DNA from 2 places in the Kribbella sp. NPDC051137 genome. Region 2 is predicted to be linked to the other one. Evidence: riboswitches for the same ligand, from Rfam matches in the RefSeq annotation. Region 2 holds a riboswitch; the other holds the start of a gene.
The links. A riboswitch is a leader RNA that binds a small molecule or an ion and turns the genes downstream of it on or off. The one in region 2 is predicted to bind S-adenosylmethionine.
Positions count from the first base shown of each region.

Region 1 (14,822 bases), on a different contig from region 2:
ACCACGAAGCCGCCCTCGACGTCCTTGCCCAGGCCGGCCACCATCGGGTGGTGGTCGTTGCGGGCGGTCGCCGAGCGGATCACGTCGCCGAGGCTGACGGTCTCCTTGTCGGTGTTCGGGATCTCGATGCCGATCGCGGACTTGCCCGGGATCGGGGACAGGATCCGGACGTCGGCCGAGGCCACCGCGTAGGCGATGTTCTTCGACAGCGCGGTGACCTTCTCGACCTTGACCGCGGAGCCGAGCTCGACCTCGTACCGGGTCACCGTCGGGCCGCGGGTGTAGCCGGTGACCTGGGCGTCGATGCCGAACTGCTCGAACACCTCGGTGAGCCGGTCGACGACCTGGTCGGACGCCTTGGTGCGGGCCTTGTGCACCGAGCCGGGCTTGAGCATCTGCCCGTCCGGAAGCGTGTACGTGATGTCGCCGGACAGGCTGAGCTGCTCGACGCGCTGCGGCAGCGGGGTGTGCGGCGGCGGCTCGGGCGGCGGCGCGGGCTGCTTGCTCACCGCGGCCGGCTCGAACGCGGGCTCAACGGCACCGGAGGCCGCCTCGTCGACGTCGTACGCCTCTTCCTCGTCCTCCGGCGCCTTGGCCTTCGTCTTGCGGCCGCGCTTCGGCTCGTCCTTCAGCACCGGCGAGTCGTACGGCTTGACCGTCGGGTCGCTGTCGTCCTCGAGTTCGGCCTTCGCGCGGCGCTGCTTGCGGGTCAGCCGGACGGTGTCGTCGGTCGGCGCGCCCTGCACGGACGGCGCGTCCGCGGGCAGCTCGGTCCGGCCCATCAGTACGTCGAACGCCGCGCGGAACCGCAGCGGGATCGCGTACACCGGCGTACCGGTGACGACCAGCGCGCCGAAGATCGACAGCAGCACCAGCAGCGGCGCGGCGACGTACTGCGTGAGCAGGTCGGACAGGAACGACGAGATGAAGTAGCCGATCGCGCCGCCGGCGTCGCGCAGCGGGCCGTCGGCCGGGTTGTTCGGCCGGGGCAGGCCGTTGGCGATGTGGACCAGGCCGAGGACGCCGAGGCAGATCGCCGTCCAGCCGATCACCTGGCGGCCGGCCGGGCCGTTGCGGTCCGGGTGCCGCAGGGTGCGGACCGCGATCACCACCAGCATCAGCGGCAGGGCCCAGCCGAGCATGCCGATGCTGCCGCCGACGACCGTCCGGACGGCGTTGCCGACGGATCCGGGCAGGTCCCACCAGATCGCCGCGGCGACGACCATCGCGAGGCCGATCAGGAACAGGCCGGCACCGTCACGGCGGTGCTCCGGCTCGAGGTCGCGGGCGCTGTGACCGATCCCCCTCACCATGCTGCCGAGCAGGTGCGCGATGCCGATCCAGACCTTGATCACTCCACGACCGAGAGCGAGCATGGCGGCCGCGAAGGGCCCCGGTCCGCTGTTCTTGGGCGTGCTGGTCCGCGCGGCGGATGATCCACCACGTTTCGAGCTCTGCCCACGCTTCTGGGCGCCTGACGGACGGGGGCGTCCACCAGCCGCCGAACGGGCCGTACTCGGCCGCTTGGCTGCTGACTTCTGCGCCCGCGCCGGGGAAGACGTGCGGGTCGCCATACTGATCAGGCTACCCCGACCACCCCACGAGTCCCACGTGTCACACGCCGATCACACGGTCCCATCCGTAGCATCACGGCGCACTACACGGCGTAGTCGCGCCAGGTGCCACACAATCAGGTACCACCCGAGCGCGGCCAGCCCGCCGGACACCGGGCCGGAGAGGATCACCCGTACGGCGGTCTCCCCCGCCAGGTCGCCCTCCACCCGGTTGAGCTCGACGATCGCACCGACTGCTGCGAACACCAGGAGAGCGCCCAGTACGCCGTACCGGATCCACGCGGGCAGCTTGTCACCCACGGTGACCGTTGCAGGTGTACGCCGGTACCACCGGTACAGCCAGATCGCCAGGATCAGGCAGCCGCCGACTGTGCTGACGTACTGGAGGATCCGGTTGACGTCACCGACGGAGTCCGGGAACCGGCGGACGAAGTACCCGTCGCCGTGCGTGAACGAGTCCCACACGACGTGGGTCAACGCGCCGACGACAGCAGACACCACGGTCCACAGCAGGACCTTGACGCCGGGGACATGGAGTCGACCAGCAGGCAGCCGTGCAGCCAAGGCAGGTGGCGCCAGAGCGATCAGCGGGCGCTTCACGACCAGGTTGAACACCAGAAGCAGCAGCAACGCCAGCAGCGGGTCCAGCCAGAACGCCGAGGTGAACTTGTGCGTGAGCGTCAGCGTGAAGTTCCCGTTGATGTACTGCGTGGCGATCCGGTAGACCGCGCCGACGTACAGCAGGTCGGGTGCCACCGCACCGGCCACCAGCGCCGACGCCACGAACGGCCGCCGGACCAGCGGGAGGACAGCTGCGGGGTGGGCCAGGGTGAAGGGCACACCCCGCAGCCTATTGGGTCAGAACGTCGGCCAACTGCCCGCCAGAGGCTGCTGCCCGACCCCAGGTGCCGACCAGTCGCAGACACCGTTCGGGAACGTCTGCCGCAACGCCTTCCACTGCACGGACGTCAGCTTGACCTTGTAGTCGGCCTTGTTCAGCGGTTGCAGACGGCACTTGATGATGTCGTTGGCAACGGACGCACCGGCCACCTGTCGCGGCGCCGGCCATACCGGATAGAAGGTGTTGCACCGTGTCGTGCCGATGCCGTCGACCTGCGTCTCGACGATCTTCTCGTTCGTCGGACTCCAGCACGCGTCGGTCAGCGCGCCGGGCTTGTTGCGCATCAGTTTTGCGTGCGGGGAACCCGGGCCGTGGTCCGCGTCCACCGCATCCATCCACCGGTCGAGGGAGGCGAGCGCGTCGGTCAGCACCGGGTTCTTCGTGCTGAAGCCGCCCGGCGCGTCGCCCGCCTGGACCAGCATGATCTGGTTGCCGGCGTCACCGTTCGCCTTGCGCAACCGTTCGCGGAGCGAGAACGAGTGGAAGATCAGGTGGATGTCGCCGTTCGGCTGCTCGTCCCAGTACTGCCGGTAGTCGATGATCGGCGTACCGGCCAGTCCCCCGCCGCCGTTGATCAGCTGCCCGGTCCGGTACGCCGTACTGATCGCCTGCGGGTCCGCGACGGTCCGGGCCGGGACGAAGTTGGCGTCGGTGTCGAAGCCGCCGACCGTCTTGTTCAGGTCGAGGAACTGCGCGACCGAGATCTTGCCCGCGTTCAGGGCGTCCAGGCCGTACTGGATCCCGACGTTGTCCAGCGGCCGCCGGGCAGCGCCGGTGCGCGGGTCCTTGCCCCAGATGTTGACCTGGTGGTCGTAGACGTCACAGCGCGCGCCGTCCGGATTCGTCACCGGGTCGTAGCGGTCCTCGACAGGTAGTTGCGCGGGGCAATAGACCCGCGGGTCGATCCGGCGGCCGGCACCGGCGAGGTTGGCGATCGTGCCGACCTTGCCGAAGCCCGCGGCAGCCCGTTTCTGCTCGTCGGTCCAGCCGGTCGCGGACTTGAAGTAGTGGTCGAGCAGCAAGGCGTCGGTGATCGTGTGCAACGTCGCGAACCCGACCTCCGGGAACACGCAGGACGCGACGATCCCGTCCAGCAGCCCCGGGTAGTCGTCGGCGATCTGGAAGACCTGGTACGAACCGCCGGAGCAGCCCCAGCCGATGGTCTGACGCGGAACGCCGATGGTCTCCAGGATGTGTTCCCGCGTCATCGACATGGTCTCGGCGGCGAGCACGCCGTTGCAGTTGATACCGAAGACGTTCAGGCTCGACGACGCCACGGCGTACCCCTGCCCGAGCAGTACGTCGTCGTTGACACCGCCGGTCCCGCTCCCTTGCTGGTACCACCCGCCGGGGCAGCCGCCGCCGAACGTGTAGACCAGCCGGCCGTTCCACCCGCTCGGCGGCTTCACGACGCTCGGCTCACCGCCGGCGGGATCGTTGAGTACGGCGTACTCGTAGATCGACCGGTTGATGACGCCGGTCTCGACCCGGACGATGTACGGCACCGTGCGACCGTCAGACGTGGTGGTGGTCGCCAGGTCGGCCGGAGTGGAAGCCGGCAGTACCTTGAGCGAGCGGTCGACCGTGGAGCGGTACAGGTAGTCGACGCGGGTCGGCACCGTGCAGTTCGCGTCGGAGGGCGGGCCGAGCTTGACCTTGGCGAGCGTGACGAAGTCCGCCGTACCGCAGACGTACGGCGTCTCGTGGGGGCCGGCCAGCAGCGGTCCGCTGCGCGGATGGTTGGTGATCACGAGCCGCGACGAGGCGGCGGTGACCGTGTTGGATCCGTCGGTGAGGCCTTGGACGACGCCGATCAGGCGGTCCTGCTGACGGGTGAACGCGCTACTGACGTCCTGCCCGTTCAGCCGGATCTTCAGGTCGTCCAGGTGCTGCCCGGTGATCCCGAGCAGCACGTTGCCGTCGCTCACCATGTCGGCGCGCGGCGTGGACAAGACCTCGATCCGTACGTCGGAAGCCGCGCCGGCAGGTGTCACCAGGACGGCGGCGAACATCGCGGTCAGAAGTGCAACGAGGGCGGCTGGTCGCTTCATGTGATGAGTCGATCACAGCAGGTCCGAGGTCGGAAGAGTTCGTGGTAATCGGTTTCCAGCCGGAGTGGACCACTTCAGGCGCCGGTCGTGCCGTCCAGTTGCTCCCGCACGAGGTCGGCGTGCCCGCAGTGCCGCGCATACTCGCCGATCAGGTGGATGTAGATCATCCGCAGCGTCGACTCGGTCCCACCGAAGGTGAACCGGTCGTCGAGCGAACGCCCGGCAGCGGCCTCGTCGGACAGCTTCCACTCCGCGATCAGCCCGTCGTACGCCGCCTGCGCCTCGGCCGGGTCGATCCGCTCGAAGTCCGCGTCCTTGCCGAGCTCGGGCGCGAACAGCGGCTCGGCCGGCTCGTCGGCGAAGTGGATCCGGAACCAGATCCGCTCGACCTTGGTCAGGTGCCGGATCAGGCCGAGCAGCGAGAGGTTCGACGGCGGCGACGGCCGCTCGGCCAGCTGCTCCGCGGTCAGCCCGGCGCACTTGAGCAGCAGCGTGCTGCGGTAGAAATCCAGATAGCCTCGCAGCAGTTCGCGTTCCGGTGCCGTCAGCGAGCCGTCCGGCCGCTCGACCGCAGGGGCAGTCCAGGTCATCGTCATCCTCACGTCGTCCCACGATGCGTTCGGCCATCTCATCACATGAGATACGCACTGGCGGTGCCCGTATCCCGTTCGTTACCGTTCTCGGCAGGTCATGAGTGCCAGCGACAAGCCCCGGCTCGCTGGCCGGCAACCCTCCTCCGCGGTGGGGTGCCCCGGGTGAAGACCAGGCCGTGCGGATACCCCGTTCGGCAAGCGCGGACTTCCTGGGAGCAGATCCATGTCGATCCTGTCCATTCTCGAGCCGGCCAGCAGCACCGCCCCGCGGCCGGCCGGCCGGCGCCAGCTCGCCGCCGGCAACATCCCCGCGACCGTCGGCTCGGACCTGCTGGTCCCACTGGCCGACGGCCGGGTCACCGACTACGCGAACTTCGACCACGGCGCGAGCGCACCGTGCCTGGAGTCGGTACGGGCCAGCGTCGAGGCGGCGCTGCCGTCGTACGCGTCGGTGCATCGCGGCAACGGGTACGCCTCCCGGATCACGACGCAGTGGTACGAGCGGGCCCGCGCGGAGGTGCACGCCTTCGTCGGCGCACGCCCCACGGACCAGGTGATCTTCACCCGGCAGACCACGGACGCGCTCAATCTGCTCGCGAACGCCGTACCGCAGGACGCGACCGTGATCGTGTTCGAGTCCGAGCACCACGCCGCGCTGCTGCCCTGGCCGGCCGAGCGGACCGTCCGGCTCAAGGCGCCCGCCAGCCGGACCGAGGCCGTGACGAACGTCGCCGACGCGCTCCGTGAGGCCCCCGAGGGCCCGCGGCTGGTCGTGATCACCGGCGCCTCCAACGTGACCGGTGAGATCTTCCCGATCGCCGAGATCGCGAAGGTGGCGAAGGCCCACGGCGCCCGGGTCTGCCTGGACGCCGCGCAGCTCGCCCCGCACCGTCCGGTCGACATCGCCACCCTGGACGTCGACTGGGTCGCTGTGTCCGGCCACAAGCTCTACGCCCCGTACGGCGCCGGCGCACTGATCGGCCGCTCCGACTGGCTCGACGCCGCGGACCCGTACCTGTACGGCGGCGGCGCGACCCACGCCGTCACCGGCGACACCGTCGTCTGGTCGACCGGCCCCGCGCGGCACGAGGGCGGCTCCCCGAACGTCATCGGCGCCATCGCGCTGGCCAGCGCCTGCGCCGCGATCACCAAGCACCGCGACGCGATCGAGCAGCACGAACGCAGCCTGCTGGCCCGGCTGCGCACCGGGCTCGCCCAGCTCGAGGGCGTCACGACATACTCGATCTTCGGCGAGGACGCGGACCGGGTCGGCACCGTGTGCTTCACGATCGACAGCCTGACCTCGACGCTGGTGTCCGCGGCGTTGAGTGCGGAGTACGGCATCGGCGTCCGGGACGGGAAGTTCTGCGCCCACCCGCTGGTCGGTCACCTGCTCGCGAACTCCCCCGAGCACGGTACGGCGGTCCGCGCCAGCCTCGGCCTCGGGACCACCCGCGAGCACGTGGACCGGCTCGTCGACGCCGTACGCACGCTGGCCACCACCGGTCCACGCACGGAGTACACGGAGAGCGCGCACGGCTGTCAGCCGGCCGACGATCCCCGCGACCTCCACGCACCGCGGATCTGGTGAGGCATTCCTCCTACTGCTCAGGAGGTACGAGACCTACATGGTGAGCAGCGAACGCCAGTAGGTCCGCCCACTCCGACGCGACCATCGCGGCAGGTTTACCGAAGCCATGGCCGGTGTTGACCTCCACCCGGGTCAAGACCGGCTGCGGACCGGACTGGGCATGCTGCAGCGCAGCGATGAACTTGTGACTGTGCAGCGGCACCACACGGTCGTCGTGATCGCCCGTCACCACAAGGGTCGCCGGGTACGCCGTTCCGTCGCTGACTCGATGCAACGGCGAGTAGGCCAGCAGGTCCTCGAACTGCTCCGGGTCACTCGGCAGACCGTAGTCGGAAGCCCACGCGGCTCCCACGGTGAACAGGTGGAACCGCAGCATGTCCAGCACGCCCACACCGGGCAGTGCGACCGCGAACAGGTCCGGCCGCTGGGTCATGACCGCTCCGACCAGCAGACCGCCGTTGCTGCGACCGTGTATCGCCAACTGCGCTGGTGTGGTCACACCGGTGTCCCGCAGGTCCTCTGCGACCGCGATGAAGTCGTCGAAGACGTTCTGCTTGTTCTTGAGCCGTCCGGCGTCGTGCCACTCGCTCCCGTACTCGCCGCCACCGCGCAGGTTCGCGATGACCAGCACTCCGCCGGCAGCCAGCCACGCCGGCCAGCCCGGGCGGTAGTCGGCCTGGATCGGGATGCGGAACCCGCCGTACCCCCACATGAGGGTCGGGCGCGGCTTCTCGAACCCCAGGTCGGAGCGGGTGATCAAGAAGTACGGCACGGGCCCGTTGCGACGGGTCACGGTGACCTGAGGAGGCGTGAAGCCGTCAGTCCCACGCACCAGCTCAGGCAGCGCGCGTACGTCGCCTGAACCGGTGGACACGACGTACGACAACGTCGGGTCGGTCGTCGTGGACAGGCCGATGAAGAGCTCGTCGTACTTCGGTCCGGCGTTGAAGCCGACCACTCCCCCACCAGGTACGTCGACGACGCGCGCGCCGGAGCCGTCCACCGCGTAGAGCGTCAGCACCGACTGGGCGTCGACCAGCGTCAACGTGGCGAGGCCGTCCGCGGTGGCGCGCACTGCCTGCAGCGTGGAGTCGCTCTCCGGGATGAGGTCGGTGAACGTGCCGGCCAGGTCGGACAGCACCACGCGACCGCGGGGCGCGTCACGGTCGGTCCGCAGCACCAGCTGGTCGCCCGACATCCGCACGAAGGCGATCTCGTCGGCGAACTCGTCCACGACCTTCACCGGCTCGCCCAGCCCGTCGCCGGTGATCGGGTACACCCACAGCCGCGTGCTGGGGTCCGTACCCTCGGTGATGTGGACGACGAGGTACCGGTCGTCGTCGGACACCTCGGGCATCAGGAAGTACCGGTCGTTGCCCGGGAAGCTCAGCACCAGCTCGTCGTCCGACTGCGCCGTACCGACACGGTGCAGCATCAGCCGCCCACCGGACAACGAGGTGGTCTCCGTACCCTCGCTCCGCCCACTGGTCGGGTAGTGCAGGTACAGGTACGCCGAACTGTCCGGGAGCCAGGTGGCCTCGCTGAACTTGGCCTCCGAGACCAGGTCGTCCACCTGCGCGCCGGTGGCGATGTCGAGCAGCCGGAACGTCGTCCAGTCGCTGCCGCTCTCGTTGATGCCGTAGGCGAAGTACTTGCCGTCAGGGCTGACGGTGAACGTCCCGAGCGAGTCTGTGCCGTCCGCGGACAACGTGTTCGGGTCGATGAGCACGCGTCCGCCGGACAGCAGCTCGTCGAGCGACTCGGCCACGTAGATCACGTCTTGGGCCTGCGTGCCGTCGTTGCGGCCCACGAAGTACCAGCCGGACTTCTTCGCCGGTACGCCGGCCCGCGGGCGGGCGAGGATCGCGGCCATCGTGCGTTGGAACCACGCCCGCTCGGGATAGCTCGACAGCTCGGCCTGCGTGTACTCGTTCTGCCGGGTGACCCAGTCCTGGGTCTCAGGTGCGTCGGGGTCTTCCAGCCAACGGTAAGGGTCGGCGATCTCGTGCCCGTGCAACGCTTCGACCACGTCGTCGCGGCGGCTCTCCGGGTAGCTCATCCTCACAACCTACGTCAGGCCGGAGTGATGTCCTTGCTCCAGAGCACCTTGCCGAACAGGTTCCGCAGCGACACCGAGAAGACGCCGGTGCGCGGGTCGATCCGGGTGTGTCCGAAGAACTGGTTCCCGCTGGCCGGCGACTGGCCCGGGAAGTCGGCCGCCTTGACGAAGACCGCCTCCGGGCCGAACGTCGGGTCCAGCTGGTTGGGACCGAACGCGCCCGCGTTGATCGGACCGGCCACGATCTCCCAGAACGGGTCGAAGTCGGTGAACGCCGCCCGCGCCGGGTCGTAGTGGTGCGCGGCCGCGTAGTGCACGTCCACGGTCAGCCAGATCGCGTTCCGCACCTTGCGCTTCTTGAACTGGCTGAGCACCCACGCGATCTCGTGCTCGCGGCCGCCCGGCGCACCCGGCAGACCGTTCGCGACCGCCTCGATCAGGTCGCCGTCCGGCACCAGCAGTCCGAGCGGCATGTCGCTGGCGATCACCTTCCAGGTCGCCCGCGACGCCGCCACCTCGCGGACCAGCCAGGCAGCCTGCTCGGCGCCGAGCATCGCCACCGGCCCGGCCGTCGACGGCACCGGGTTCGCGCCCCGGTAGGTGCGCATGTCCAGGCAGAACACGTCGAGCAGCGGGCCGTAGCTCACCTTCCGGTAGATCCGGTCCCGGCCCGCGACGTGTTCCATCGGCAGGTATTCCAGGAACGCCTTCTTCGCGCGCGCCGCCAGGACGTCGACGCGCCGTTCGACGTACCGCGCGTCGTCGAGGATCTCATCGGGGTACCAGTTGTTCAGCGTCTCGTGGTCGTCCCACTGCGCGACCAGCGGTACGTCGGCGTACAAGTCGCGCACGTTGCCGTCGAGCAGGTTGTACTTGTACCGGCCGCGGTATTCGGCCAGCGTCTCGGCGACCTTCGAGACCTCCTCGGTCACCACGTTCTTCCACACGGTGCCGTCGGCAACCTTCAGCTCGGCCTGGATCGGGCCGTCCGCGTAGATGTTGTCGCCGGAATGCAGGAAGAAGTCCGGCCGGGTGTCGTGCATCGCCTTGTACGCCGCCATCCCGCCGAGCTCGGGGTTGATGCCGTAGCCCTGACCCGCGGTGTCGCCGGTGAACACGAACGACACCTCACGGTTGCGGCCCGGAGTGTGGAACGAGCCGTCGAGCGTCTCGCCGATCCGGCCGTACGCGTCCTCGAACCCGATCCGGTAGTCGTAACGCTGCCCCGGCCGCAGGCCGCGCAACGGCAGCCGTGCCGTGAAGTCGTCGTTGGCGTCGGTCTTCGGCCCGCGCAGGCTGATCGCCCGGTCGAAGCGGCCGTGGCTGGTCAGCTGGACGACGAGCCGGCCGGGACGGTCGGTCCGCGACCAGACGACCGCCGAGTTCGGCGTGACGTCGGCGCTCGCGATCCCGGAGGGCAGCGCAGCGCGGTCACGGCGGACAACATTGGGGGCGGCAGACGCCACCCCCGGGACGGCGAGGGACGCACCGGCGGCGGTGGTGGCGGCGAGGAGTTGGCGGCGGCTCAGTTTCATGACCCGAAGGTGCGCTTCAGGAGTGACCGCCAGGTGACAGCCTGGCTAACTCGACGGCAAATCGCCCAGGAGGACGGTCCCGCTTGGAGCACGATGCCATGATGAGCGCGTGCCTGCTCAGCAGTACGTCAGCCTCTACACCGACCTCCTCCAGACCGTTCGCGACCTCGGTCTGCTGCGGCGGCGGCAGGGCTACTACGTCACCAAGCTGAGCATTGTGCTCGGCACGTTGCTCGTCATCGTCGCGGGCATGGTGCTGCTCGGGAACTCCTGGCATCAGCTCTGGCTCGCCGGCGCGCTCGCACTCGTGCTGGTGCAGGTCGCGTTCCTCAGCCACGACAGCGCCCACCGGCAGATCTTCCACTCCAACGCCTGGAACGACTGGGCGGCGCGGATCCTGGCCGGCGGTGTCCTCGGCATGAGCGTCAGCTGGTGGCGCACCAAGCACAACAAGCATCACGCCGCACCCAACCAGGCCGACCGCGATCCCGACGTCCAGCTCAAGGCGGTCGCGTTCACGCCGCAGGCCGTGGTCGACCGCGGCCCGATCGGCCGCTGGTTCGCCGCCCGGCAGGGCTGGCTGTTCTTCCCGCTCCTCACGCTCGAGGGCGTCGGCCTGCACGCGTCCAGCCTGCGGCATCTGCTCCGCCGGGACGCGTCCCGCACCGACCGCGTCGACGCCGCGATCGTCCTGGCCAGGATCACGACGTACGTCGTCGCGCTCTACCTGCTGCTCCCGATCGGGAAGGCGAGCGCGTTCCTCGGCCTGCAACTGGCGGTCTTCGGCGTGTGCCTCGGGGCCGCGTTCGCCCCGAACCACAAAGGCATGCCGATCGTCCCGGCCGGAACCAAGCTGGACTTCCTCCGCCGCCAGGTGCTGATGTCACGCAACATCCGCGGCGGCATCTTCACCGACCTCGCGATGGGCGGCCTCAACTACCAGATCGAGCACCACCTGTTCCCGAGCATGCCGCGGCCGTCGCTGCGGCACGTCCAGCCGATCGTCCGGGAGTACTGCGAGCTGCACGGCATCGCGTACACCGAGGTCGGCCTGTTCACGTCGTACGGGATCGTCGTCAGCTACCTGAACGACGTCGGCCTGCACGCCCGCGACCCGTTCGACTGCCCGCTGGCGGCCGAGCTGCGATCGGCCCGTGGGCCGAATCTCGCCTGAACCGCGCTGATCTACGCTAACCGTCATGTGGTGGGGTCTGGCGGGTGCGTTGGCGGCGGCGGTTGCGTACGGTCTGGCGTCGATCCTGCAGGCCTCGGCCGCCGGCAGTTCGCGAGACGCCAGCGCGGCCAACGTGGTCGCCAAGCCGCGGTTCGTCCTCGGGATGAGCCTCGACGCCGTCGGCTTCGGCGTACAGGTCGCGGCGCTGCAGGTGCTGCCGCTGTTCGTCGTTCAGTCGGCGCTGGCCGCCAGCCTGGCGGTCACCGCCGTGGCGGCACGAGTCCTCGGCGTACGGCTCGGCCGGCGTGAGTGGCTCGCGGTCGGCGGCGTCTGCGCCGGACTCGCGCTGCTGGGTGTGTCGGCCGGCAGCGAGGGTACGCCGGACGTCGGGCCCGGCTTCCGGATCGCCCTGGGCATCGCCGTCGTAGTGCTCGCGCTGGCCTGGGTGCTGATCCGGTTGGCGCCCCGCCGGCTGCACGGTCCCGCTCTCGGTCTGGTCGCCGGTCTTGGCTTCGGCGTCGTCGCAATCTCGGCCCGGATCATCCCCAGCCTGGCGCCGGCACACCTGATCACCGAGCCTGCCGCTTACACGGCGGTCGCAGGCGGTGCACTCGCGATGCTCTGCTACGCGTCGGCGTTGCAGCGCGGCGGCGTCACGACGGCGACCGCGATGCTGGTCGTCGGCGAGACCGTCTTTCCTGCCCTCGTCGGGCTCCTGCTGCTGGGCGATCGCGCCCGCCACGGTTACGCCGTCGTGGCCGCTTGCGGGTTCGTTCTCGCCGTCGCCGCGGCGCTGATGCTGGCCCGGTTCGGTGAGCCCGGACACGCGGTCAGCGCGCCGGCGGGATCTCCCCGGAGCCGCGAATCGTCAGCTTGACCGGCACCCGGACCGTCCGCCCGGGGCGGTGCGGCTCGGGCAGCCGCTCGGTCATCAGCTGGATCGCGGTCCGGGCCATCACATCAGCCGACTGCGCGACCGCGGTCAGCCCGGGGCTGAGCAGGTCGCCGAGCTGCAGGTCGTCGAACGACACCAGCGCGACCCGGTCCCGCCGGCCCGCGAGACTCCGCAGTACCTCGGTGGTCGTCATGTTGTTCGCCGACAGCAACGCCGTCGCGGGGTCGGCCCGGTCCAGGACCGCGGACAGCGTGATGCCGATACCCTCGGTGGTCGGCTCGGACAGGTGCACCAGGTCCTCGTCGACGTCGATCCGGTGCCGGGCCATCGCCGCCCGGTACGCGACCACCCGCTCGCGGGCGGTGAAGATCCGCTCGTCGTCGCCGAGGTACGCGATCCGCCGGTGCCCCTGGCGGACCAGGTGGTCGATCGCCTGATCGATCCCGCCCGCGTTGTCGGCGAGTACGGCGTCCGCCTCGATCCCGTGCGCGGGACGGTCGATCGTGACGACCGCCATCCCGGCGTCCACGTGCGGGGCCAGGTACTCCTGGGTCTCGCCGATCGGCGCCATGATCAGCGCGTCGGGGCGGCGGGCAACGAACTCCAGGCAGACGTCCCGCTCGCGCTCCGGGTCCTCGTCGGTCAGCCCGATCATCACCACCGAGCCGGACGTGCGCGCCCACAGCTCGACCGCGCGGCCGAGCGAGGCGAAGAACGGGTCGCCGATGTCCCGGATCACCACCGCGATCGTGCCGGTCTTGCCGCGGCGCAGCATCCGGGCCGACTCGTTCGGGGTGTAGTTGAGCTCCTTGATCGCGGCCTGGACCTTGGCGGTCAGCTCCGGGCTGACGTTGGGCTCCTCGTTCACCACCCGGGACACGGTCTTCAACGCGACCCCGGCCCGGGCGGCGACCTCCTTCATCGTGGGCCGGCGCTGGCCCGTCCCGTTCACCCCGTTGCCACTCATCGCCGGCCCACCCTTCGTCTCGTCGCGCCGAGGGTACTAGAGCGTGTCGCCCGATGCCACGCCGTCGCGAGCAGGTGCTCGGCGGAGTGCCTCGCCGAGCGGGAGCGGAGGGGTCGATGTGGTTTCATCGTTCCCTTCGCTCCCGCTCGGCGAGGTGCCCGCCGAGTGCCGCGCAGTAGGCGTGGGATCGGGAGACATGCTCTAGCTTTCGACCACGACCGGAATGATCATCGGGCGGCGGCGGTGGGTGTCGCTGACCCACTTGCCGACCACCCGGCGGATCACCTGCTGCAGCTGGTACATGTCGTCGAGGCCGCTGCCGATGGCCTTCTCGATCTCGGCCTCGATCCGCGGCTTCAGGTCGTCGAACACGGTGTCGTCCTCGGCGAACCCGCGGGCCTGGATCTCCGGCCCGGCGGTCAGCTTGCCGGTCACCGAGTCCATCACCGCGATCACCGAGATGAAGCCCTCGTCACCGAGGATCCGGCGGTCCTTCAGCGAGGTCTCGGTGATGTCGCCGACGGTCGAGCCGTCCACGAACACGTACCCGCACTCGACCTTGCCGGCCACCACGGCCTTCTTGTCGACCAGGTCCACCACCACGCCGTCCTCGACCACGACCACGTTCTCCCGCGGTACGCCGGTCTGGATCGCGAGGTCCGCGTTCGCGTGCAGGTGCCGGACCTCGCCGTGCACCGGCATCACGTTGCGCGGCTTGACGATGTTGTAGCAGTACAGCAACTCGCCCGCGCTCGCGTGCCCGGACACGTGCACCAGCGCGTTGCCCTTGTGGATCACGTTCGCTCCGTGCCGGATCAGCCCGTTGATCACCCGGTACACCGAGTTCTCGTTGCCGGGGATCAGCGAGGACGCCAGTACGACGGTGTCGCCCGGCTGCAGGTGGACGACGTTGTGGTCGTTCGCGGCGATCCGGGACAGCGCCGACATCGGCTCGCCCTGCGAACCGGTCGAGACCAGCACCACCTGCTCCGGCGGGTAGTCGTCCAGCTCGCGCATGTCGATCAGTGTGTCGCCGGGCACGTTCAGGAAGCCGAGGTCGCGGGCGACGCCCATGTTCCGGACCATCGAGCGGCCGACGTACGCGACCTTGCGCTTGTGCTTCACCGCGGCGTCCATCACCTGCTGCACGCGGTGCACATGCGAGGCGAAGCAGGCGACGATGATGCGCTGGTTCTTCGCCTTGGTGAAGACCCGGTCCAGCACCGGCGCGATGTCGCGCTCGTGGGTGGTGAAGCCGGGCACCTCGGAGTTCGTGGAGTCGACCATGAACAGGTCGACGCCCTCCTCGCCGAGCCGCGCGAACGCGCGCAGGTCGGTGATCCGGTTGTCCAGCGGCAACTGGTCCATCTTGAAGTCGCCGGTGTGCAGCACGACGCCGGCCGGGGTCTTGATCGCGACCGCGAGCGCGTCCGGGATCGAGTGGTTCACCGCGACGAACTCGCAGACGAACGGCCCGATCTG
Region 1 covers NZ_JBFBBI010000001.1:1,048,889-1,063,710, reverse strand. Annotated here, with positions in the region: gene AB0M51_RS05035 (DNA translocase FtsK 4TM domain-containing protein) at 1-1,574, opposite strand, end outside; gene AB0M51_RS05030 (DUF4184 family protein) at 1,626-2,414, opposite strand; gene AB0M51_RS05025 (DUF6351 family protein) at 2,433-4,526, opposite strand; gene AB0M51_RS05020 (DinB family protein) at 4,601-5,116, opposite strand; SAM riboswitch class IV at 5,213-5,326, shown strand; gene AB0M51_RS05015 (aminotransferase class V-fold PLP-dependent enzyme) at 5,343-6,710, shown strand; gene AB0M51_RS05010 (prolyl oligopeptidase family serine peptidase) at 6,721-8,769, opposite strand; gene AB0M51_RS05005 (alkaline phosphatase D family protein) at 8,784-10,304, opposite strand; gene AB0M51_RS05000 (acyl-CoA desaturase) at 10,414-11,478, shown strand; gene AB0M51_RS04995 (hypothetical protein) at 11,504-12,355, shown strand; gene AB0M51_RS04990 (LacI family DNA-binding transcriptional regulator) at 12,309-13,340, opposite strand; gene AB0M51_RS04985 (ribonuclease J) at 13,542-14,822, opposite strand, start outside.
Region 1: another riboswitch for S-adenosylmethionine. It lies ahead of AB0M51_RS05015 (aminotransferase class V-fold PLP-dependent enzyme); the one in region 2 lies ahead of thrC (threonine synthase).

Region 2 (14,822 bases):
CGGTGATGGTGTACCCGCTGGCCCGGTTCAACGAGGTCGCGGACGGGCACGCGCAGGCGGTGGCCTTGCACGAGCGGGTGGCGGCGGAGAGCGGGCTGCCGCTGGTTGGGTTCTACCTGCACGGCGAGGCGGGCGGGTACCCGTACTCTCCGGACCTGATCCGAGACCTGCTCGCGCTGGACGCGATGCTCGGCGTGAAGACCGCCACTCTGGACCGGGCGATCGGCTGCCAGGACGCGATCTGGGCCGGGCGCGGCACCGGGAAGCTGCTGATCACCGGCGAGGACCGGATGTACGGACCGTCGTTCCTGTGGGGCGCCGACACCGCGCTCGTCGGGATCGCGTCCGCGCAGGTCGAGCTGTCGGCCGCCGTACTGCGCGCCTGGACGGCCGGCGAGCACGCGGAGTTCCTGGCCGCGTCGGAGCGGCTGGACCGGTTCGCGGCGGCGACGTTCTACGCGCCGATCGAGGGATATGTGCAGCGGATGCTCTGGGCGGCCGAGTGGGAGGGGCTGGTACCGGCCGCGGCCGCACACGATCCGTACGGACCGGGGCTGCCGCCGGGCGAGCGCGACCTGGTGATCCGCTGCCTGGAGGAACTGCACCACTGATCGGGGTGGCAGTGAGGTGGCGCGCTCCCTCCTTCGCTCCACCACACCGACGCCGCCCTGGACCCGCCTCAGGGGGTGGCGGTAATTGTGGTCTTGACCGAAACTAAGAGAGTATCGGCCGAACGTCAAGATTTCGGACCCTGCTGCGCTATTCTGCGACCAGAGCGGGACTTGAGGGCCAGGCCAGAAGTCGTCGGAGGCTGCCGTGGGGATCTGCGTCGGGGTGGTCGGTCCTGAGGATCTGGTCCAGCGGGTGACCGCGGTCGGCGCGCCGAGCGGGACGACGCTGGTCCCGCTCGCGTACCGGCACGAGACCGAGGCGGTCGACCTGGTCCGGCAGGCGCACGGGGAGGTCGACGCGTTCCTGTTCACCGGCGTGGTCCCGTACACGATCGCCACCGAGGCCGGCGCGATCGACCGGCCGGCGATGTACGTCTCGTACGACGGCGCCACGCTGCTCCGGGCGCTCGTCGAACTGCTCCGGCTCGGGCACAACGTCACCCAGTTCTCGATCGACACGCTCCGGCGTTCCGAAGTACTGGAGACGCTGATCGAGGCGAAGCTGCCGACCGACCGGATCCACGTGCTGCCGTACCGGCCCGGGCTGACGTCGGACGACATCGTCTCCTTCCACCGGACGGCGCGCGAGAAGCACGACACGAAGGTCGCGATCAGCTGCCTCGGGTCCGCTTTCCACCTGATCGAGAACGAGATGCCGTCGGTCCGGCTCGCTCCGTCGCGGTACTCGATCCGCTCGACGCTGCAGGCGCTCGTACTGACGACCACCGGGCAGCACGTCGGCGACGCCCAGGTCGCGCTCGGGGTCATCGACCTCCCGGAGCCGGACGACGCGCTCGCCGCCGACCTGATCACGCTCGGCGGCAGCCTGGCCGCACTCCCCGACGGCCGGCACCTCGTCGTCACCACGCGCGGCCTGCTGGAGCAGGCGACCGAGCAGTTCTCCCGGATGCCGCTGCTGGATCACCTCGCCGCGCGGCACAGTACGGCGTACGTCGGGTTCGGCATCGGGCGGACCGCCGCCGAGGCCGAGGCCCTGGCCCGCCGCGCGGTCGGCCGGGCCGCGTCGATCGGCACCGTCGCCGGTGTGGTGTCGATGTCCGACGACGTCGAGATCGTGATCGAACCCACCGGCGAGCAGCCGTCCACGATCCGCGGCACCGAAAGCCTCCCGCTGCTGGCCCGCCGCGTCGGCCTCAACACCCAGACCCTCGCCCGGATGCGAGAACTCACCGCCACCCTCCCCGACGGCCTCACCACCCAGGACGTCGCCGACCACCTCGCCGTCCAGCTCCGCACCGCCCGCCGAGTCCTCAAACGCCTCGAACGCGCCGGCCTCGCCGCCCCCACCGGCACCCAGCAACACGGCCGCACCGGCCGCCCACCCACGGTCTACCTGATCCGCCTCTAGCGCCCCCTCACCGGAAACAAACCCGCGCCCACCGCCCAAAAAGCTCCGCAAATCACCCGCTCAACACTTCCCCGAAGAACCGCACGACCTCGTGCGCCACGTCGTACCGAGCAGCCCGGAGGTCGTGGTCTCCGCCCACGACCGGCAGCAGGCGCGAGGAGGCGCCGACGGCGAGCAGTGCTTGATGGAGGCGTTCGGCCTGCTCGTACGGCACGGTTTCATCGGCGGTGCCGTGGACGATGAGGAACGGAGGCGCACCTGCGGCAACATGTGTGACAGGGCTGGCCGCTCGGAGCTGGTCGTGGTGGGTGGTCACGTTGCCTCCGACCAGAGCGGTGACGGGCGAGGACCGGTCGATGCGGAGATCGCCGCCGGGACGAAGGAAGTCGCTCGGACCACTGATCGTCACAACTGCGTGGATCGGCGTACGACGCGATCGGTGCAGTCCGGCCAGCGCCGCCAGGTGGCCGCCGGCGGACTGGCCCCAGACGCCGACCCGGCCGGGGTCGATCGGGAGGCCGAGGGGATTGCGGTGGACCCAGCGCAGGGCCGCCTGTACGTCGTCCAGTTGCGCGGGGAAGACGGCTTGTCCGCTGTGGCGGACGGAGATCGCGATGGTCAGGAAGCCGGCTCGGGCGAGGACGGGGTTCGCGAACGGCAGGAGTGCGGACGAGCGATCGCCTGGTCCCCAGCCCGGGCAGCCGTCGATCCGTACGACGGTCGGAAGAGGCGCTGCAGGCAACGGTTCCGGACCGAGCACGTCGAGGTGAAGGGCGATGCCACCCTCGGTGGCGTAGCAGATGTCCTTGAGCTCGGATCGTCCGTCCGGCATCAGGTCGGCCACCTCCTCGGTCACGGACCCGAACGTTGCACGACCGGGGCTGCGGGGGCCAGAGCTACGGGGTGATGACGGTGACGCCGGCGGGGGTGGTGTGGGTGAGGGCTGCGAGGGCGGCGGGGGTTTCGTCGAGGGTGATGGTGCGGGTGACGAGGTCGGCGGGGTTCAGGTTGCCGGAAGCAACTAGGTTGAGCATTTCGGGGTAGGCGTGGGCGGGCATGCCGTGGCTGCCGAGCCAGGAGAGCTCCTGGCCGATCAGACGGCCGACGTCGAGGTTCACGCCGGCGGGGAGGAGGCCGATCTGGACGTGGCGGCCGCGGGGGCGGAGGGCCTGCAGGGCTTGCTGGACGATGTCGCTCGACCCGAGCGCGTCGATGGTGACGTGGGGACGGCCGACTTCTGTGAGGTCCGCAGGGGGTTGGAGGGTGTGGGCGGCGCCGTAGGTGCGGGCGAGGGCCAACGCGTCAGGGTTGGTGTCGATCGCGATGACCTCGGCACCCAGCGCGGAGGCGATCATCACGGCGGACAGGCCTACTCCGCCGCAGCCGAAGACGGCGACGCGTTCACCGGCGGTGACCTTGCCGACCTGGTGGACGGCGCGGAACGACGTGGCGAAACGGCAGCCGAGGCCGGCGGCGGTGGCGAAGGTCATGTCGTCGGGGAGCCGGACCAGGTTCACCTCGGCGTACGGTACGGCGACGTACTCGGCGAACGAGCCCCAGTAGTTGAACCCCGGCTGGAGCTGGTTCGGACACACCTGCTGGTTGCCCTCGAGACATTGCTCGCACCGACCACACGCGCAGATGAACGGCGTGGTGACCCGATCACCGACCGCCCACCCCGACACCCCGGCCCCGACCGCGGCGATCGTCCCGGCAAGCTCATGCCCAGGCACATGCGGCAACACGATGTCGGAGTCGTGCCCCATCCACCCATGCCAGTCACTCCGGCACAGCCCGGTCGCCTCGACCTTCAAGACGACCGAACCGGCATCCACCGAAGGCTCCGCGACTTCCCGCACCTCAGGCAGTACGCCGTACTCCGACACCACCACTGCTCGCATCGCAGCAGCTCAGGTCGAGGTCAGCCGCCGGCGACGGCGGGGATGATCGAGACCTGGCCGCCGTCCTTGATCGCGGTCTGCAGGCCCTCGGCGAACCGTACGTCGTCATCGTCGACGTAGACGTTCACGAAGCGGCGGAGCTCGCCGGACTCGTCCAGGACGCGGCCCTTGATGCCGGGGTACGACGTGTCGAGCGAGTCGAGCACCTCCGTCAGGGTGCCGCCCTCGGCCGAGACCTCGGAGGCACCCTGGGTGTAGGGCCGCAGGATGGTCGGGACGCGCACACTCACACTCACTGCAGGCCTGCCTTCACGAAGGCGTCGTACGACGCGGGAATGGTCACCTTGGGGCCGACCCGGTCGGCCACGGCGTCGAGCGTCTTCAGCCCGTCGCCGGAGTTGATGATCACCGTCTCGGCCTCGGGGTCGAGCTGCCCGGTCGCGATCAGCTTCTTCAGCGTCGCGACCGTCACCCCGCCCGCGGTCTCGGCGAAGATGCCCTCGGTCCGGGCCAGCAGCTGGATGCCCTCGACGACCTCGTCGTCGCTGACGTCCTCGATGGCGCCGCCGGTACGGCGGGCCACGTCCAGCACGTACGGCCCGTCCGCCGGGTTCCCGATCGCCAGCGACTTGGCGATGGTGTCCGGGCGGACCGGCTTGACCACGTCGTGCCCGTCGCGGAACGCCTGCGCCACCGGGGAGCACCCGGTCGCCTGCGCGCCGTACACCTTGTAGTCGGTCGCGTCGACCAGCCCGAGCTTGCCGAGCTCGGTGAAGCCCTTGTCGATCTTGGTCAGCTGGGAGCCGGACGCGACCGGGATCACGATCTGCTGCGGCAGCCGCCAGCCGAGCTGCTCGGCGATCTCGAAGGCGAGCGTCTTGGAGCCTTCGGAGTAGTACGGGCGGACGTTGACGTTGACGAACGCCCAGCCCTCCTCCTCGCCGGCGATCTCGGAGGCGAGCTTGTTCACGTCGTCGTAGTTGCCGTCGACGGCGACCAGCGTCCCGCCGTACACGGCGGTGGTGATGATCTTGGGCCGCTCGAGGTCCTTCGGGATGAAGACTACGGAGCGGATGCCGGCCCGGGCGGCGGCCGCGGCGACCGCGTTCGCCAGGTTGCCGGTGGACGGGCAGGCGAAGACCTTCATGCCGAGCTCGCGGGTCGCGCTCAAGGCCGAGGCGACCACCCGGTCCTTGAAGGAGTGCGTCGGGTTGCCGGAGTCGTCCTTCACCCACAGCTTGCGCAGGCCGAGCTCGCGGGCCAGGTTCTGCGCGTCGACGAGCCGGGTGTAGCCGGGCTCGGTGTTCGGGAAGCTCGCCACGTCGACGGGGACGGGGAGCAGCGGCTGGTAGCGCCAGATGTTCTTCGGGCCGGCCTCGATCTGTTCGCGGGTGATGGTCGGGTACTCGTACCCGACCTCCAGCGGACCGAAGCACTCCATACAGGCGTAGAACGGACCCAGCGGGGACTTCGCGCCGCAGGCGCGACAGCTGAGGTGCGTACCGTTGCCAAAGGCACCTTCACGGAGGGTGTGGGTGCCGGCGGCGGTCAGGCTCATGAGTGAGGTTCCCCTCTCATCTTCCCCGGTCGCCGGATCTCGGCGCGGGACGGATTTGGCACCGGTCCCTCGCTGTCGGCCCGGACGGGCGTACGGCGGGGAGGGTTGCCGGGACGTCAGCGGGCCGTTTCCCTCAGTCCCTCTGGATGAGCTCCCCCGAGATTACCCAACTGGGTCCATATTGTGTCCTGTGATCCCACCATCCGAGACGACGAATCTCAGCGCCGGCGCTCCAGGAACCGCATCACCGGCGTCGACGCGATCCCGTGCACGAGCACGCTCAGGATGACGGTGAACCCCAGTGTCGCCCACAGCCACGGCAGGTCGGCGCGGAAGCTCGCCCCGACCGCGGCGAGGTAGTACACCGACGACACACCTCGTACACCGAACGTCGCGGTGGCCCACCGCTCCGACCGCCGCAATCCGGACCGCAGGAGCGACAGCCACCCGAACAGCGGACGAACCACGAACACCAGCAGTACGCCGACGGCGGCGCCGCTGAGCGTGAGCGGCTTCAGCAGCCCGGCGGTGACCGCCGCGCCGAGCAGCAGCAGGATGCCCCAGGTGAGGATGTGTTCGAGCTCACCGATGAAGTCGTGCAGCTCGCCGTGGAACTCGTGCTTGCTCTCCACCGACCGCAGTGTGAGCGCCGCAACGAACACGGCGATGAACCCGTACCCGTGCAGCACCTGCGTGAGTCCGTAGACACCCACCGTCAGGGCCAACGCGAGGATCGGCTCCCGCGACTCCGACAGCCGCAGGCTCCGAGCGGGCGCCGAGAACGTCATCCGCCCGAGCAGCCAGCCGGCGCCGAACCCGATCGCTGTGCCGATCAGCGACTTCCCGATCACGTCCCAGGCGACCCACTGCCACCCTGACAGGTTCTTGGTCGCGATGAACACCGCCAGGTAGACGAACGGCGCCGCCATCCCGTCGTTCAGCCCGGCCTCGGACGTGAGCGCGAACCGCACCTCGTCGTCCTCGTCGAGCTCGGCGTCCTCGCCGGTCGTCGGTCCTTCCACCTGGACGTCGGACGCGAGTACGGGGTCCGTCGGCGCCAGCACCGCCGCGATGAGGAGCGCCGTGGCCGGGGCGAGTCCGAGCAGCCAGCCGACCCCGGCCAGCGCGGCGATCCCGGCCGGCATCGCGATGAACAGCAAACGCCAGGTGACCGCCCAGGTGAGCAGGCTGATCGGCCGGTCGATCGCGAGCCCGACGCCCATCAGCGCGACGATCACGGTCAGCGCCGCCAGGTGCTTCGTCAGCGTCGGCTGGGCGATCGGGCTGAGGTGGGTGCGGTCGACGGCGAACCCGAGGAGCAGGCCGGCACCGAGGAAGGCGATCGGCGCGGAAACGGCGTACCGGGCGAGCAGCCGCGGCAGGACCGCGCCGAGCAGCAGCGCCAGGCCTGCCACCAGGTACAGACCGTCCCCGTCGATGATCATTGTGTGGAACCGGTGCCCACGGCTACCTCAAGCGATGCGTGGCTCCCGGAGTGTGCGTGGGGAGGGACTTGCGCGGGCCGAAGCGTGGGTGGCCGATGCCGGCGAGCTCGAGCAGGCGCTGGACGCGGAAGCGGTGGCCGCGGTAGGGCTCGATCAGCTCGGCGCAGCCGTCGTCGTCCAGTTCCTCGCCGATCAGCGCGTACGAGACGTTCCGGGACACGTGGTAGTCCGCGAACGAGAACGCGTCCGCGTCACCGTGGGCCCGCTGACGTACCTCGGCCGCCGTCCACACCCCGACCCCCGGCAACGACCGCAGCCGCCGCTCGATCTCCGCGCCGTCGGTCAGCTCGAGCGTCCGCTCCAGAGCCCGCGCCCGGGACGCCGCCGTCAGCACCACCCGCGACCGCCGGTTCTCCACGCCCGCCCGCAGGAACTGCCAGGACGGGATCAGCCGCCACTCTTCCGGCGCCGGCGGCACCATCATCACCCGGTTGCCCTGCTCCCGCGGCCCCGGCGCGGGCTCGCCGTACTCACGCAGCAGCAACCGCCACGCGCGGAACGCCTCCTTGCCCGTCACCACCTGCTCGATCGCCGCCGCCGCCATCGCCTCGAAGACGGCCCGCGACCGCGGCACCCGGACATGCGGGAACCGCCGCGCCGCGTCGACCAGCGCCCGATGCTCCGGCAACGGCTCGAACCCGTCCCAGCTGTCCCGCTCCCCCAGCAGCTCCGGTACGCCGTCCAGCGCCCACCCGGCTCCCGGCCCCCACGCCTCCGCCTCGACGGTCCCGCCGTACGGCGTCAACCGCAGCAGCACCGGCCCGTCCGGAGTCCGCGTGGCCCGCCAGACCGTCCGCCGCCCCGCGTCGAACACATACGCCGGATCACCAGGCCCCTTCCGCAACCCGCCGATCACCGAATGCGGATCCACCACCCGCCCCGGACGCCAGACCCGCACCACCGAACTCACCCACCAAGTCTTACCCACCCCACCGACAACTATCGCGCCGGTCTGGGCACCGCCGCCAAGCGCTCGCGCATCCAGGGGTAAGGATCGACGATCGTGTCCCGGTTCGAGAGCACGCCCTGTACGACGTCTGCCAGCGTCTGGCCCATCACGTAGTGCCGGCCCTTCGTCTCACCGACCGCGCGAAGCAACCCGAGCTCGGTGAGCCGAGCGAGATCCCGCGTCGCGGTTCGTTCCTCGATGCCCGCACGACGCACGTAGGTTGCGCGACGCATCCGGAAGCCCAGCGATGCGTCGAAGAGCTCGTCCGCGACCCGCTCGGCCAGCCCATGCTGCTCGATCAGCTCGTCGAACGCCTGCCACAGCTTCCCGGCCTCGCGGTAACGCCGCCGAACCGTCTGCGCCTGGATGTGATGTGCCCGCAGGTTGAACTTCACCCACAGATCGGCCGACCGCTCCGGACGCCAGGCGCCGGCACCGGTCGCCGCCAGCACGGCGTAGTACTCCTCGGTGTTGCTACCCAGCCACTCCTCGATGCTGGAGAACGCCGGCTCACCGATCCCGCCACGAGACAGGACCAACGTCTGCAATGCCCGCGCCATCCGGCCGTTCCCGTCGCGGAAGGGATGGATCATCACCAGGTTCAGGTGCGCCATCGCGGCCTGCACCAACGGGTCCGCGGGATCGGTGACGATCAGGCTGTCGGTCAGCTCGGACACAAGAGCCGGTACGTCCTCCGCAGGTGGCCCCTCGTAAACGTTCTGCCCGCTGGCCTCGTCGTGGACGTAGACCACGCCCTGCCGATAGCTGCCCGGGCTTTTCGACAGATCGTGACTGAGCATCATGAAGTGCATGCCGCGAACGGCGGACACGTCCAGCCGGAAATCAGGATCCTTCGCCATCGCCAGGACGTAGCCGAGCGCCTGCCGGTAGCCGCGGATCTCTGCGAACGTGCGGTCGTCCGCGCTCAACGCTTCCTCGTCGTCGAGAGCAGCAGCGGCGTCGTCGAGCTTGACGTCGTACCCCTCGATGCTGTTCGAGCCCTGGATCGCCCGGGCCAGCATGCTCCGCCGGAGTCCACCGACCCAGCGCCGCGGCACCCGGAGGACGTCGGCGAGCTCGGCGCGGTAGGCGTGGATCTGCTCGAGGACCTGCTGGTCCTCGAGGTCTGGCTCCGGCGTGCCGAAGATGGTCATCAGGCTCCATGTCTCAATGTCTTGATTCTCAGGACATTGTATCCGGCATGTCCTAATAATTGCGACATCGGGACATTGGCTCGATACTGATCCCCATGACCGCCTGGCAGTGGGTGAAGTTCGTGGGGAACTTGCTCAACCTGTCCACCCTCGCGGGCGTGCTGGTCGGCGTTCTCGGGCGGGCGGGGTTCAGTCGCGGGCCGCGGGGGCTGTTCTTCGCGAACGGGTACCGGCTCGGGTTCCCGGTGGCCGGGGCGTTCACGATCGGGAACGTGATCCTGAGCAAGCACGAGCGGTCGTACTTCGACGACGAGAAGCTCGTCCGGCACGAGGAGCGGCACTCCTGGCAGTACTTCTGGCTGCTCGGCCTGCCGATGCTCCCGCTGTACGTCGTCGGCGTCGTCGTCTCGTTCCTGCTCACCGGCGACCCGGCGTCCCGGAACCCGTTCGAGCGGCTCGCCGGCCTGAAGGACGGCGGGTACGTCGAGCGTCCGGTCCAGCCGCTCGGGCGGACCGTGACGCAGGCGTTCAGCGGGCTGCGATCGCGTCCGAAAGGGCCGTGAGAACGGTCACCGCGCCGCTCGGGTCGTCGACGACGACGTCCGCCGCGTCGATCAGCTCGGTCGCGTTCGAGGACCGGGTGGCCAGCAGTACGGCGGGCAGCCCGTCGGCACGCCGCGCCTCGACCGCCCGGAACGCGGCCAGGTCGCCCAGGTCGTCCCCGGCGTACAGGATCGACCGGGCGCCGGTGGACTCGAGCAGGCTGCTGATCGCGACACCCTTGTCGATCCCGGGCGGCCGCAGTTCGAGGACCAGGTTGCCGGGCTCCAGCCGCAGCTCGGTCTCCTCGGCGAGCGCGGTCAGCGGCCCACGCAGTACCTCGAACGCCCCGGCAGGGTCCTCCAGCCGGCGGGTGTGCACGGCGAGCGAGCTGTCCTTGTCCTCCACGAACGCGTCCGGTACGCCGGCGTCCCGGAGCAGACCGGGCAACCGGTCGCGGGCCGTCGCCACGCCCGCGGGCACCGGTGCGCTGGTCACCTTGCCGGTCGTGGCGTCCCACCGCTCGAGACCGTAGTGCCCGAGTACGACGAGCCGCCCGAGGCCGGGGTAGCCGCTCACGCCGGACAGCTCGGTGGCAACCAGCGCGGGCCGGCCGGTGACGATCGCGACCTGGTTCACGGAGCGCGCCAGCCGGGCCAGCGCGTCCAGCGCACCCTCGACCGGACGGGACCGGGCCGGGTCCTCGACCAGCGGCGACAGCACGCCGTCGAAGTCGGTCGCGATCACCGCCGACGCCGGGTCGGAGGCGATCGCCTCCCAGCCCTGGTGGCCGGCGTCGGTCCTGATGACCGGAGCGTTCATCCCGCGATCAACCCGTGTAGTCCGAGGTCAGGATCACGGTGAGGCGGTCCTTCTTCATGTTGTCCAGCGCACCCTTGGACCGGCCGATGCCGAGGTCGTGGGCGAGCTGGTTGGCGGCGGCGAGCATGCCCGGCGGGTAGTACACGGTGCTCTCGGCGACCTTGCCGTGCCAGTTGTCCGGCGAGCCGGCGACCGTCCAGCCGGCCGCCCGGGCGCGGTTCGCGACCGAGTCGGCGAGGCCCTTGCGCGGGGTGTTGTTGTACACCTCGATCGCGGGCCGCTCCTCGGCCGGGATCGTCACCGGCCGGCCGGGCTGGGTCGGCTGTGTCGCTTGCGGCGGCTGCGTGGTCTGCGGCGGCTCGGTCGACTGCGGCTCGGTCGGAGTCGCCGTCGGCCCGGTGGTCGACGGAGCCTGGGTGGGCTTCGCCGACGAGGGCTTCTCGGAGGGTCGCTGCACGCTGGCCCCGACCGTCGACGGCCCCGCCGTCGGCTTCTTCTCCGGCGTACTCGCGGCGGCCGGCTTCTCGTCGGCCTTGCTGTCGTTCCCGCGGGTGCCGAACAGCACCAGCAGCCCGGCGACGATCGCGACCACGGCGGCGACCGCGACAAGCGACGAGAGCACCTGCCCGTGCTCGGTCCGACGGCGTGGGGCAGTAAGGCACGCCCTCAGGCGGCGGAACATGGTCAGACCTCGATGCCCAGGCGGCGAGCGGAGCGGGCGCGCTGGCGGGCGGCGCGGAGGCGGCGCAGGCGCTTGACCAGCAACGGGTCGTGCGCGAGGGCCTCAGGCCGGTCGATGAGCGCGTTCAGGACCTGGTAGTACCGGGTCGCGGACATCTGGAACTGGTCGCGGATCGCCTGTTCCTTGGCGCCGGCGTACTTCCACCAGTGCCGCTCGAAGGCCAGGATCTGCCCGTCGCGCTCCGAGAGTCCGGCACTGGCCGGCGACGCAGCCTCGGCGGGGCCGGGAGAGCTGGCGTTGGCGCTGTCCATCTGCTGCTGACTCCTGTGCGGTCGGTGATCGTCCGTCCGCCTGCCACTGTACGTGTTGAACAACAGCAATGTCATTCACCGACGACCGACACGAAGCGTGTCGCTGACTCGGCAGCCGGACACGCTCAACTCTGGCAGGATCTTGAGGGTGAGCTCAACCCACTCCAGCGTGGCGCGGGTGGAGGAGTTGCAGGGGCGGATCGGGGATGTCGACCCGTTGGTCAACGCCGTCTGCACGCCGAACCCCGCCGCGCTCACCGAGGCCGCCCGACTCGACACCGAACGTGACGACGGGCGGGTCCGCGGCCCGCTGCACGGCGTACCGGTGCTGGTCAAGGACAACATCGACACCGCGGACCTGCCGACCACGGCCGGTTCGCTGGCGCTGGCCGACCAGCCGCCCCCGCCGCAGGACGCCCCGGTGGTACGCCGGTTGCGGGAAGCCGGCTGCGTGATCCTGGCGAAGACCAACCTGAGCGAGTGGGCGAACTTCCGCGGCTCGGCGTCGTCGTCCGGCTGGAGCGCGTACGGCGGCCTCACCCGGAACCCGTACGCCCTGAACCGCTCGCCCGGCGGCTCCTCGTCCGGTTCGGGCGCAGCGCTCGCGGCGGGACTCGCGGAGTACGCGATCGGGACCGAGACCAGCGGCTCGATCGTCTGCCCGGCCGCCCTGAACGGCGTGGTCGGACTGAAGCCCACCGTCGGCCTGATCCCGCAGCAGGGCATCGTCCCGATCTCGCACTCGCAGGACACCGCCGGGCCGATGACCCGCACGGTCGAGCAGACGGCCGCGCTGCTGACCGTGATGGCGGGCGGTCAGCTCGACTACACCGAGGCCTGTCGCGGCACGGACCTGAGCGACGTGCGGATCGGCGTACCGCGTGGTCCTCTCTGGGGCTACTCGAACGGGCTCGACCAGGTCACCGAGAGGGCGCTGGAGCTGCTCAGCCAGTGCGGAGCGACGCTGGTCGACCACCTGTCGCTGCCGACGCCCGGTGGTGACGAGGACCAGCTCCACGTGCTCGCGCACGAAATGAAGGGCGACCTGGCGGCGTACCTCGCTACCCGTGCGCCCGGCGGCCCGCGCGACCTGGACGACCTGATCGCGTTCAACAAGAAGCATGCGGACCAGGAGCTGCAGTGGTTCGGGCAGGAGTTGTTCGAACGTGCGGCCGCGACGGACGGGCTCGAGTCCCCCGTGTACGTCGCGGCCCGGCTGACCGCGCTGCGCGCCGGCCGGGACGGGATCGACAACCTGCTCCGCGACAACCAGCTCGACGCACTGGTGAGCCCGTCGTACCAGCCGGCCTGGACGATCGACCTGGTGAACGGCGACCACGTGACGGGCAGCTCCTCGTCGCACGCCGCGCTGGCCGGCTACCCGCTGCTCTCGGTGCCGTCCGGGCTGGTCTCCGGCCTCCCGGTCGGGCTGACGATCAGCGGTACGGCGCGGAGTGAGGTCACGCTCATTCGCTTGGCGCACGCCTTCGAAACCGCCAGAATCGCAGCAGACGGACCGTTCCCGACCCCGGAGTTCAGACAGTGGGTATAGATCGCGTCAGGTGGGGAATTGTTGCGACTGGCAACATTTCGACCCAGTTCACGCAGGATCTGGCGTTGTTGCCCGACGACGCCGTCGTCACCGCGGTCGCGTCGCGGGCGCAGCAGAGCGCGGACAAGTTCGCCGCCGAGTTCGGGATCCCGCACGCGTACGACGACTACCGCCGGCTGATCGACTCCGGCGAGGTCGACGTGATCTACATCGGTACGCCGCACCCGCAGCACTACGCGATCGCCCGGACCGCGCTGCAGGCCGGCATCGCCGTACTGTGCGAGAAGCCGGTCACGCTCACCGCCGCCCAGGCGCGGGACCTGGTCGCGGTCGCCCACGAGCACAACACGCTGTTCGCCGAGGCGATGTGGATGCGCACGGACCCGGTGATTCGAGCGCTGTTCAAGGACCTCGAGAGCGGCGTGATCGGCGAGCCGCAGCAACTGACGGCGGACTTCGCGTTCTACAAAGCTTCATTGCCGGTTCGGCTGCTCGACCCGGCGCTCGGGGGAGGCTCGCTGATGGACGGCGGCATCTACCCGATGACCTTCGCCTACCTGGCGTTGGGCCGTCCGGCGGAGGTGAAGGCAGTCGGCTCGCTCAACGACGACGGCGTCGACCTGAACGTCGCGATGGCCTGGCGGTACGACTCCGGCGCGGTCGCGGCGCTCACCTGCGGGCTGCGTTCGCAGAACCCGTGGGTCGCGGCGATCAGCGGCCCGGAAGGGAACCTGCAGCTGCCGCACCGGTTCCACCACCCCGAGTACTACGTGCGCACGACCGCTTCCGGAGCGGAGCGGATCGACGTACCCAGGCATGGTCGTGGGTACCACTATGAAGCGAGCGCAGTGATCGCAGCGCTGCGTGCCGGACTGGTCGAGGTACCGGTCCTGCCCCACGCCGCCACCCTCGAGATTCTCGACCTGCTCGACGAGACACGGAGCCAGATCGGGGTCCGCTACCCCGGTGACGACGACGACCTGAGTGGATGACGCTGAAGATGCCGAACGGTAGGAGTTCCTTCGTAGTGGTGGCCAACCGGCTGCCGGTCGACCGGATCGAGATGCCCGACGGCAGCACGGCCTGGCGCCGCAGCCCGGGCGGCCTGGTGACCGCGTTGGCGCCGGTGATGCAGGGTCACCACGGCGCCTGGATCGGCTGGACCGGCAGCCCGGACGAGAAGCTGGACCCGTTCGACGACAACGGCATGCACCTGGTCCCCGTGATGCTGAGCGCCGAGGACGTCCAGCTGTACTACGAGGGCTTCTCCAACGCCACGCTCTGGCCGCTGTACCACGACGTGATCGTGGCGCCGGAGTTCCACCGCGAGTGGTGGGAGTCGTACGTCGCGGTGAACCGCCGGTTCGCGGAGGCCGCCGCGGAGGCCGCCGACGACAACGCCGACGTCTGGGTGCACGACTACCAGCTGCAACTGGTGCCGGCGATGCTCCGGCGGCTGCGGCCCGACGTCCGGATCGGCTTCTTCCTGCACATCCCGTTCCCGCCGACCGAGTTGTTCGCGCAGATGCCGTGGCGGCGGCAGATCCTGGACGGGCTGATGGGCGCCGACCTGGTCGGTTTCCAGCGCCCCGGCGCGGCCTCGAACTTCGCCCGGCTGGCCCGCAACCGGATGGGCCTGCGGACCCGCGGCGACCGGATCCACCTGCCGGACGACCGGATCGTACGCGCCAAGGCGTTCCCGATCTCGATCGACGTCAACGAGCTCGAGAGCCTCGCGCGGCAGCCGGAGACCACCGCCCGCGCGGCCGAGATGCGCCAGGAGGTCGGCAACCCGGAGCACATCCTGC
Region 2 covers NZ_JBFBBI010000010.1:101,462-116,283, reverse strand. Annotated here, with positions in the region: gene AB0M51_RS41860 (dihydrodipicolinate synthase family protein) at 1-611, shown strand, start outside; gene AB0M51_RS41855 (hypothetical protein) at 817-2,040, shown strand; gene AB0M51_RS41850 (prolyl oligopeptidase family serine peptidase) at 2,093-2,896, opposite strand; gene AB0M51_RS41845 (zinc-dependent alcohol dehydrogenase family protein) at 2,937-3,941, opposite strand; gene AB0M51_RS41840 (ubiquitin-like small modifier protein 1) at 3,962-4,237, opposite strand; gene thrC (threonine synthase) at 4,234-5,499, opposite strand; SAM riboswitch class I at 5,513-5,652, opposite strand; gene AB0M51_RS41830 (cation:proton antiporter) at 5,718-6,944, opposite strand; gene AB0M51_RS41825 (DNA-3-methyladenine glycosylase 2 family protein) at 6,967-7,914, opposite strand; gene AB0M51_RS41820 (Fic family protein) at 7,944-9,107, opposite strand; gene AB0M51_RS41815 (hypothetical protein) at 9,203-9,670, shown strand; gene otsB (trehalose-phosphatase) at 9,636-10,469, opposite strand; gene AB0M51_RS41805 (LytR C-terminal domain-containing protein) at 10,477-11,091, opposite strand; gene AB0M51_RS41800 (DUF3263 domain-containing protein) at 11,154-11,462, opposite strand; gene AB0M51_RS41795 (amidase) at 11,515-13,014, shown strand; gene AB0M51_RS41790 (Gfo/Idh/MocA family oxidoreductase) at 13,005-14,006, shown strand; gene AB0M51_RS41785 (trehalose-6-phosphate synthase) at 14,015-14,822, shown strand, end outside.